2 regions of the Streptosporangium sp. NPDC023963 genome follow, and region 1 is predicted to be linked to the other one. Evidence: riboswitches for the same ligand, from Rfam matches in the RefSeq annotation. Region 1 holds a riboswitch; the other holds the start of a gene.
What was found. Region 1 has a riboswitch for glycine ahead of gcvT (glycine cleavage system aminomethyltransferase GcvT). Riboswitches for the same ligand answer to the same signal wherever they lie in the genome.
Positions count from the first base shown of each region.

Region 2: linked by a shared signal. The riboswitch ahead of gcvP (aminomethyl-transferring glycine dehydrogenase) and the one ahead of gcvT (glycine cleavage system aminomethyltransferase GcvT) in region 1 are both predicted to bind glycine.

Region 1 covers NZ_JBEZZK010000002.1:1,037,538-1,040,737, forward strand. Annotated here, with positions in the region: gene AB0F88_RS10540 (L-serine ammonia-lyase) at 1-382, opposite strand, end outside; gene gcvH (glycine cleavage system protein GcvH) at 455-847, opposite strand; gene gcvT (glycine cleavage system aminomethyltransferase GcvT) at 844-1,935, opposite strand; glycine riboswitch at 1,969-2,063, opposite strand; glycine riboswitch at 2,064-2,162, opposite strand; gene AB0F88_RS10555 (gamma-glutamyl-gamma-aminobutyrate hydrolase family protein) at 2,268-2,963, opposite strand.
Region 2 covers NZ_JBEZZK010000020.1:35,376-38,575, forward strand. Annotated here, with positions in the region: gene AB0F88_RS38140 (MerR family transcriptional regulator) at 1-356, shown strand, start outside; gene AB0F88_RS38145 (bifunctional nuclease family protein) at 436-906, shown strand; gene AB0F88_RS38150 (MerR family transcriptional regulator) at 1,141-1,671, shown strand; glycine riboswitch at 1,687-1,779, shown strand; gene gcvP (aminomethyl-transferring glycine dehydrogenase) at 1,961-3,200, shown strand, end outside.

The DNA.
Region 1 (3,200 bases):
TGCCGTTGGGGTGGCCGGGGAGCGAGATCTTGCGTTCGAAGACGAGGTCCTCGCCGATGACGAAGGGGATCTCGCGGGAGCCGTACAGGGAGAGGGTGCCGGACTCGCGCATGGCGGCGAGCCGCTCGTCGACCGTGTCGACGTCGACCAGCTCGGGCTTCTCGCCGGACAGGCCGAGCAGCACGGCCTTGTCGCTGCCGTGACCCTTGCCGGTCAGGCCCAGCGAGCCGTACAGGACGGCGCTCACCCGGGCGGTCTTCTCCAGGAGCCCGTCCTGGTGGAGGCCGCGGGCGAACTTGTGGGCGGCGGCCATCGGGCCGCCGGTGTGCGAGCTGGACGGGCCGATTCCGATCTTGAAGAGATCGAAGACGCTGATCGTCATCTGAATCCTTCCAGCGTGGACGGCCACGCGCGCCCAAGGACGCGCGTGGCCGTGACGCGAGGGGGGAGAGGCTTAGGACTCACCCGAGGTGAGCGCGGCGTACTCCTCCGGCGACAGCAGGTCGTCGGCGGAGCCCTCGAGGCGTACGCGGAACAGCCAGCCGTCGCCGTAGGAGTCGCTGTTGACCAGCGAGGGGTCGTCCACGACGGCCTGGTTGACCTCGACGACCTCGCCGGAGACCGGCGCGAAGATGTCGCTCACCGACTTGGTCGACTCGACCTCGCCGACCGCGTCACCGGCGGTGATCGTCGAACCGACCTCGGGGAGGATCTGCACGAAGACCACGTCGCCCAGCGCCTCGGCGGCGTAGGCGGTGATGCCGACGGTGAGGGTCAGGCCGTCATCGATGCCGGAGATCCACTCGTGTTCCTTGGTGTAGTGCAGTTCCTCGGGAATGCTGCTCATTTTTTCCTCCTGTAGAAAGGCAGTGCGACGACCTCGACCGGCTCGTGGCTGCCCCTGATGTCCACGGCCAGTCCCGACGACAGGCCGTTGTCCACGTAGGCCATGGCGATGGGCCTGCCCAGTGACTGGGAGGGCGCCCCGCTGGTGACCTCGCCGACGACCGTGCCGTCGCCGGCGACCACCACCGGGTACCCGTGCCGGGGCACCCTGCGGCCGGTCGCGATCAGACCGACCAGGCGGCGGGACGGCGGGACGTCCTTGCGTGATTCGAGGGCGGCCCGGCCGACGAAGTCGCCCGGCTTGTCAAACCTCACCACACGGCCCAGCCCGGCGTCGAACGGGGTCAGCCCGGCCGACAGCTCGTTGCCGTACAGCGGCATCCCGGCCTCCAGCCGGAGGGTGTCGCGGGCGGACAGGCCCGCGGGGACCAGGCCGTGCGGCGTGCCCGCCTCGGTGAGGGCGGCCCAGACCGGCTCCGCGTCCTCGGCCGCGACGAACAGCTCGAAGCCGTCCTCGCCGGTGTACCCGGTACGGGCGATGAGGGCCTCGCGGCCCGCGACGACGGCGGGCAGGCCGGCGTAGTACTTGAGCCCGTCGAGGTCGGCGTCGGTGAGCGCGCCCAGGATCTCCGCGGAGCGCGGGCCCTGGATCGCGACCAGCGCGTACCGCTCGGAGCGGTCGTCCACCGCGGCGTCGAAGCCCTTGGCGCGGCCGGTCAGCTCGGCGGCCACCCGCGGATAGTTGGAGGCGTTGGCGACGACCATGAACTCGGCGGGGGCGAGCCGGTAGACGATCAGGTCGTCCAGCACGCCGCCCTCGGCGTCGACGATCATCGTGTAGCGGGCGCGGCCGGGCTCCAGCGCGGAGAGGTGGCCGACCAGCGCGTGGTCGAGGGCCTCGGCGGCCTGCGGCCCGGTCACGAAGATCTCGCCCATGTGGGAGAGGTCGAACAGGCCGGCCGCCTGGCGGACCGCGTTGTGCTCGGCCGACTCGCTGCCGTAGCGGAGCGGCATCAGCCAGCCCGCGAAGTCGGTCAGCGTCGCGCCGAGGGACTCGTGCACGCCGCGCAGCGGCGTAGGTCGGGACATGTGCGCACCTCAGACAAGGGACAGATGAGAGCATCCTCCCCCTCTGTCGTCGGTGCCTGAGAGTTTCATCCGGGTTTTACCGGACTTTCACCTTCGGCGAGGCCGTGGGACCTGCTTTCCAGAGGGCACCTACCCGCACGGTCCTTTGCCTTGAGAGGTTCGCGGGGAGGGCTTGCTCCTTCAGGGGTCCTGGCCTGGGTGTCAGGACGCTCTCCCGCACGGGATTCATCGGTGTCAGCGGCCAGCCTAACCGCCCGAACCGGCCGAGCGAAATCCCCTCGCCGCCCCGAACAGGCCGAGCGAAATCCCCGCGCCGCCCCGATCCGCGCCGGTCAGGGGGTGGCGTGGCGTACCAGCGCCTCGAACAGGGCCGACTCGTCGTCGGTCTCGGGGTGCCACTGGACGGCGACGGCGAAGGGGTGGTCGTCCACCTCCACGGCCTCGATCGTGCCGTCCTCGGCGTGGGCGGTCACGGTCAGGCCCGCGGCCGGCCGGTCGAGGGCCTGGTGGTGGTAGTGGGCCACGTCCACGGTCTCGGCCCCGAAGATCTTCGAGGTCCGGCTGCCGGGGGCGAGCCACACCGGCATCCTGCCGTAACGGCCGGGAGCCGGGGCGTGCCCCGGGTGGCCGACCACGTCGGGCAGGTGCTGGTGCAGGGTGCCGCCCAGCGAGACGTTCAGGACCTGCATGCCCCGGCAGACGCCCAGGAAGGGCAGGCCCCGCTCCAGCGCCGCCCGGACCAGCCCCAGCTCCGCGTCGTCGCGGAACGGCCGGACGTGGCCGGTCCGCTCGTGCGGCTCCTGCCCGTACCGCTCCGGGCCGACGTCCCCGCCGCCGGCCAGGATCAGCCCGTCCAGCCGCCCTGCCAGGGTCGCGGGGTCGCCCGCCGGGGGCAGGATCACCGGCTGCCCGCCCGCGCGGGCCACGTGGTCGACGTAGTCGTACGGCAGGAGCGCGGTGGTCGTCTCCCAGACGGTGAAGCGTGCGGGTTCGACGTAGCAGGTGATGCCGATGACGGGACGGGACATGATCTCCTGTTTCGCCGCGCTTGCACCGAGGTCCTGGCGCCGTGAGCCCATCGTGCCCATCCCGGTGCCCTCCCGCACGTTACCGGCCGCGGCGGGCCGGAGTGCCGCCGGGGGCCACGGGGAAGCGGGCGGCGCGTCCGGTGGCGCGGCACGTGCCGAGAGTTAAGTGGTTAAGTGAACCGGTCGTCGAGGAGGTGGTGCGGAGCCGCCTCTCCCGGTCCTGCCGAGGGGACGAGC
Region 2 (3,200 bases), on a different contig from region 1:
CCCGCGAGGAGCTGCTCGCCGCCGCCGAGCTCGACGAGGAGACCCTCGCCGAGCTGGAGGACTACGGCCTGCTGGCCGCCGTGGCCCGCTACTACGACGCCGAGGCGCTGGCCGTGGCCCGCAGCGTCGGAGCCCTGGCCGCCTTCGGCCTGCGGGCCCGCCATCTGCGAGCCGTCAAGGCCGCCGCGGAGCGCGAGGCCGGTCTGGTGGAGCAGGCCGTCGCCCCGCTCCTGCGCCGCCGCAGGCCCGGGGCCATCGACCAGGCCGACGAGACGGCCAGGGAGATCTCCGGCCTGCTGCTGGAATTGCACGCCTCCCTGCTGCGTTCCGGCGTTCGTGGGGCCCTGGGCCGGTGAGAACCTGACCAGGCACTCGTACCCCCACGAGTGTTACGTTGAACAAACCGGTCGGAATCCAGCGAAGACGGAGCAGCCCGTGTTGCAGATGGAGGTCGTGGGCGTTCGAGTTGAGATGCCCTCCAACCAGCCGATCGTCTTGCTGAAAGAGACGCATGGGGAGCGTTACCTACCTATCTGGATCGGCATGACGGAGGCCACGGCGATCGCCATGGCCCAGGCCGAGGAACCACCGCCCCGGCCGCTCACGCATGACCTGTTCCGCGACGTGCTCGAAGGGCTCGGGGTCCGGCTGAGCACGGTCAACATCGTCGCCCTGCGCGACGGCATCTTCTTCGCCGATCTCGTGTTCTCCAACGGGGTCGAGGTGAGCGCGCGCCCCTCGGACTCGATCGCCTTGGCACTTCGCACCGGCGCACGTATCTTCGCGAGTGAGGACGTGGTCCGGGAGGCAGGGGTGATCATCCCGGACGACCAGGAGGACGAGGTGGAGAAGTTCAGGGAGTTCCTTGACACGATCACGCCCGAGGACTTCGGCCGCGCGGGGTAGGAATTTCGGTGCATTTACGCTTCACGACGCGCCGAGTGGGGTCGTTGACTGGACTTGGCCCCAGTCCTACGGTGCAAGTGAAACCCGCGGTCGTGCGTAAACCCCCAGATCAGGCCGTGGGATGAGAGAAAGCCGGAGGTCCGCGTGGCGGTCAGCAGCGGCGAGGGTAGAAACGCCGATCAGGATGACCCGGAACGGCGCCAGTCGGCACGTCAGCGCGCGGGTGAAGAGGGTCTGCTGTTCGACGGGCAACCGGTGAAGGTGCCCGCCGACATCGGTTACCGAGGCCCCACGGCCTGTTCCGCGGCCGGCATCACCTACCGGCAACTCGACTACTGGGCGCGCACCGGCCTGGTCGAGCCCACCGTGCGGGCCGCCCACGGCTCCGGCTCCCAGCGGCTGTACGGCTTTCGCGACATCCTGGTCCTCAAGGTCGTCAAGCGTCTCCTCGACACCGGCGTCTCCCTCCAGCAGATCCGCATCGCCGTGCAGCACCTGCGCGACCGGGGCGTCAACGACCTGGCCGGGATCACCCTGATGAGCGACGGGGTGAGCGTCTACGAGTGCACCTCGCCCGACGAGGTCATCGACCTCCTCCAGGGCGGTCAGGGAGTCTTCGGGATAGCTCTGGGACGGGTGTGGCAGGAGGTGGAGGGCTCCCTCGCGGATCTGCCCGGCGAACGCGCGGAGTCGAGCGAGGGCCCTTTAGGAGATCATCAGGCCGATGAGCTGGCCCGCCGTCGCAGAGCACGACGAACCGGGTAAACTCGGACCTGCCACTGACCCTGTGCGGGAGAGACCCCGACCACGATCGGGGCGCCGAAGGAGCAACCTCCCCGGAATCTCTCAGGCACCCGGTACCGCACGGACGAGGCAACTCTGGAAAGCAGGCGCGCTCGCCAGGCGCGACTCACCGACGGTGCAAGCCTCCCGACAAGGGGCAGGTGAAGCTCTCAGGTCACGACCCGCACGACGGTCGTGATGACAGAGGGGGAGACCAGGCATACGCCCGCGCCCAGCGCCGGTCTCCACCCCGTCCCGGGAGGCTTCACCAATGACCGACCTGTCATCGCTCAGCGAACTCGGCTCCCCCGCTTTCGCGACCCGCCACATAGGGCCGGACGACGCCGGCCAGACCCGCATGCTGGAGGCGGTCGGATTCGCCTCCGTCGCCGACCTGGTCGCGGTGGCCGTGCCCGAGGCGATCCGCTCCTCGGAGCGGCTGAGCCTGCCCCCGGCGGCCGGGGAGTCCGAGACCCTCGCCGAGCTCCGGGTCCTCGCCGGGCGCAACACCGTGCTCACCTCGATGATCGGCCTGGGGTACCACGACACGATCACCCCGGGCGTCATCCGCCGCAACCTCCTGGAGAACCCGGGCTGGTACACCGCGTACACGCCCTACCAGCCGGAGATCTCCCAGGGCCGCCTGGAAGCCCTGATCAACTTCCAGACCGTCGTCTCCGACCTGACCGCCCTCGACGTCGCCGGGGCCTCCCTGCTGGACGAGGCCACCGCTGCGGCCGAGGCGATGACCCTGGCCCGCCGCGCGGGCCGCAGCCCCTCGAAGGTGTTCGTGGTGGACGCCGACGCGCTGCCGCAGACCAAGGCGGTGCTGCGCACCCGCGCCGAGCCGCTCGGCATCGAGCTGGTCGAGAGCGACTTCACCGAGGAGCTTCCCGAGTGCTTCGGGGTGCTCGTGCAGTATCCCGGCGCCAGCGGCAGGGTCCGCGACTTCCGCGCCATCGCCGACGCCGCCCACGCGCGCGGCGCCCAGGTGGTCGCCGCCGCCGACCTGCTGGCCCTCACCCTCCTGGCCGCGCCCGGCGAGCTCGGCGCCGACATCGCGGTCGGCTCCTCCCAGCGCTTCGGCGTCCCCATGGGCTTCGGCGGCCCGCACGCCGCCTACATGGCCGTCCGTGACGGCCTGCAGCGCCAGCTGCCGGGCCGCCTGGTGGGCGTCTCCCAGGACGCCGACCAGCGCCCCGCGTACCGGCTCGCGCTCCAGACCCGCGAGCAGCACATCCGCCGCGAGAAGGCCACCAGCAACATCTGCACCGCGCAGGTGCTGCTCGCGGTGATCGCCGGCATGTACGCCGTCTACCACGGCCCCGAGGGCCTGCGCAGGATCGGCCGTCGCACCCACCGGCACGCCGTCGTGCTGGCCGAGGGCCTGCGCCAGGGCGGCGTCGAGGTCGTGCACGACACCTTCTTCGACACCGTGCTCGCCAGGGTTCCCGGCCGCGCCGAGGCGGTCGTCGCCGCGGCCCGCGACAACGGGGTCAACCTGCGCCTGG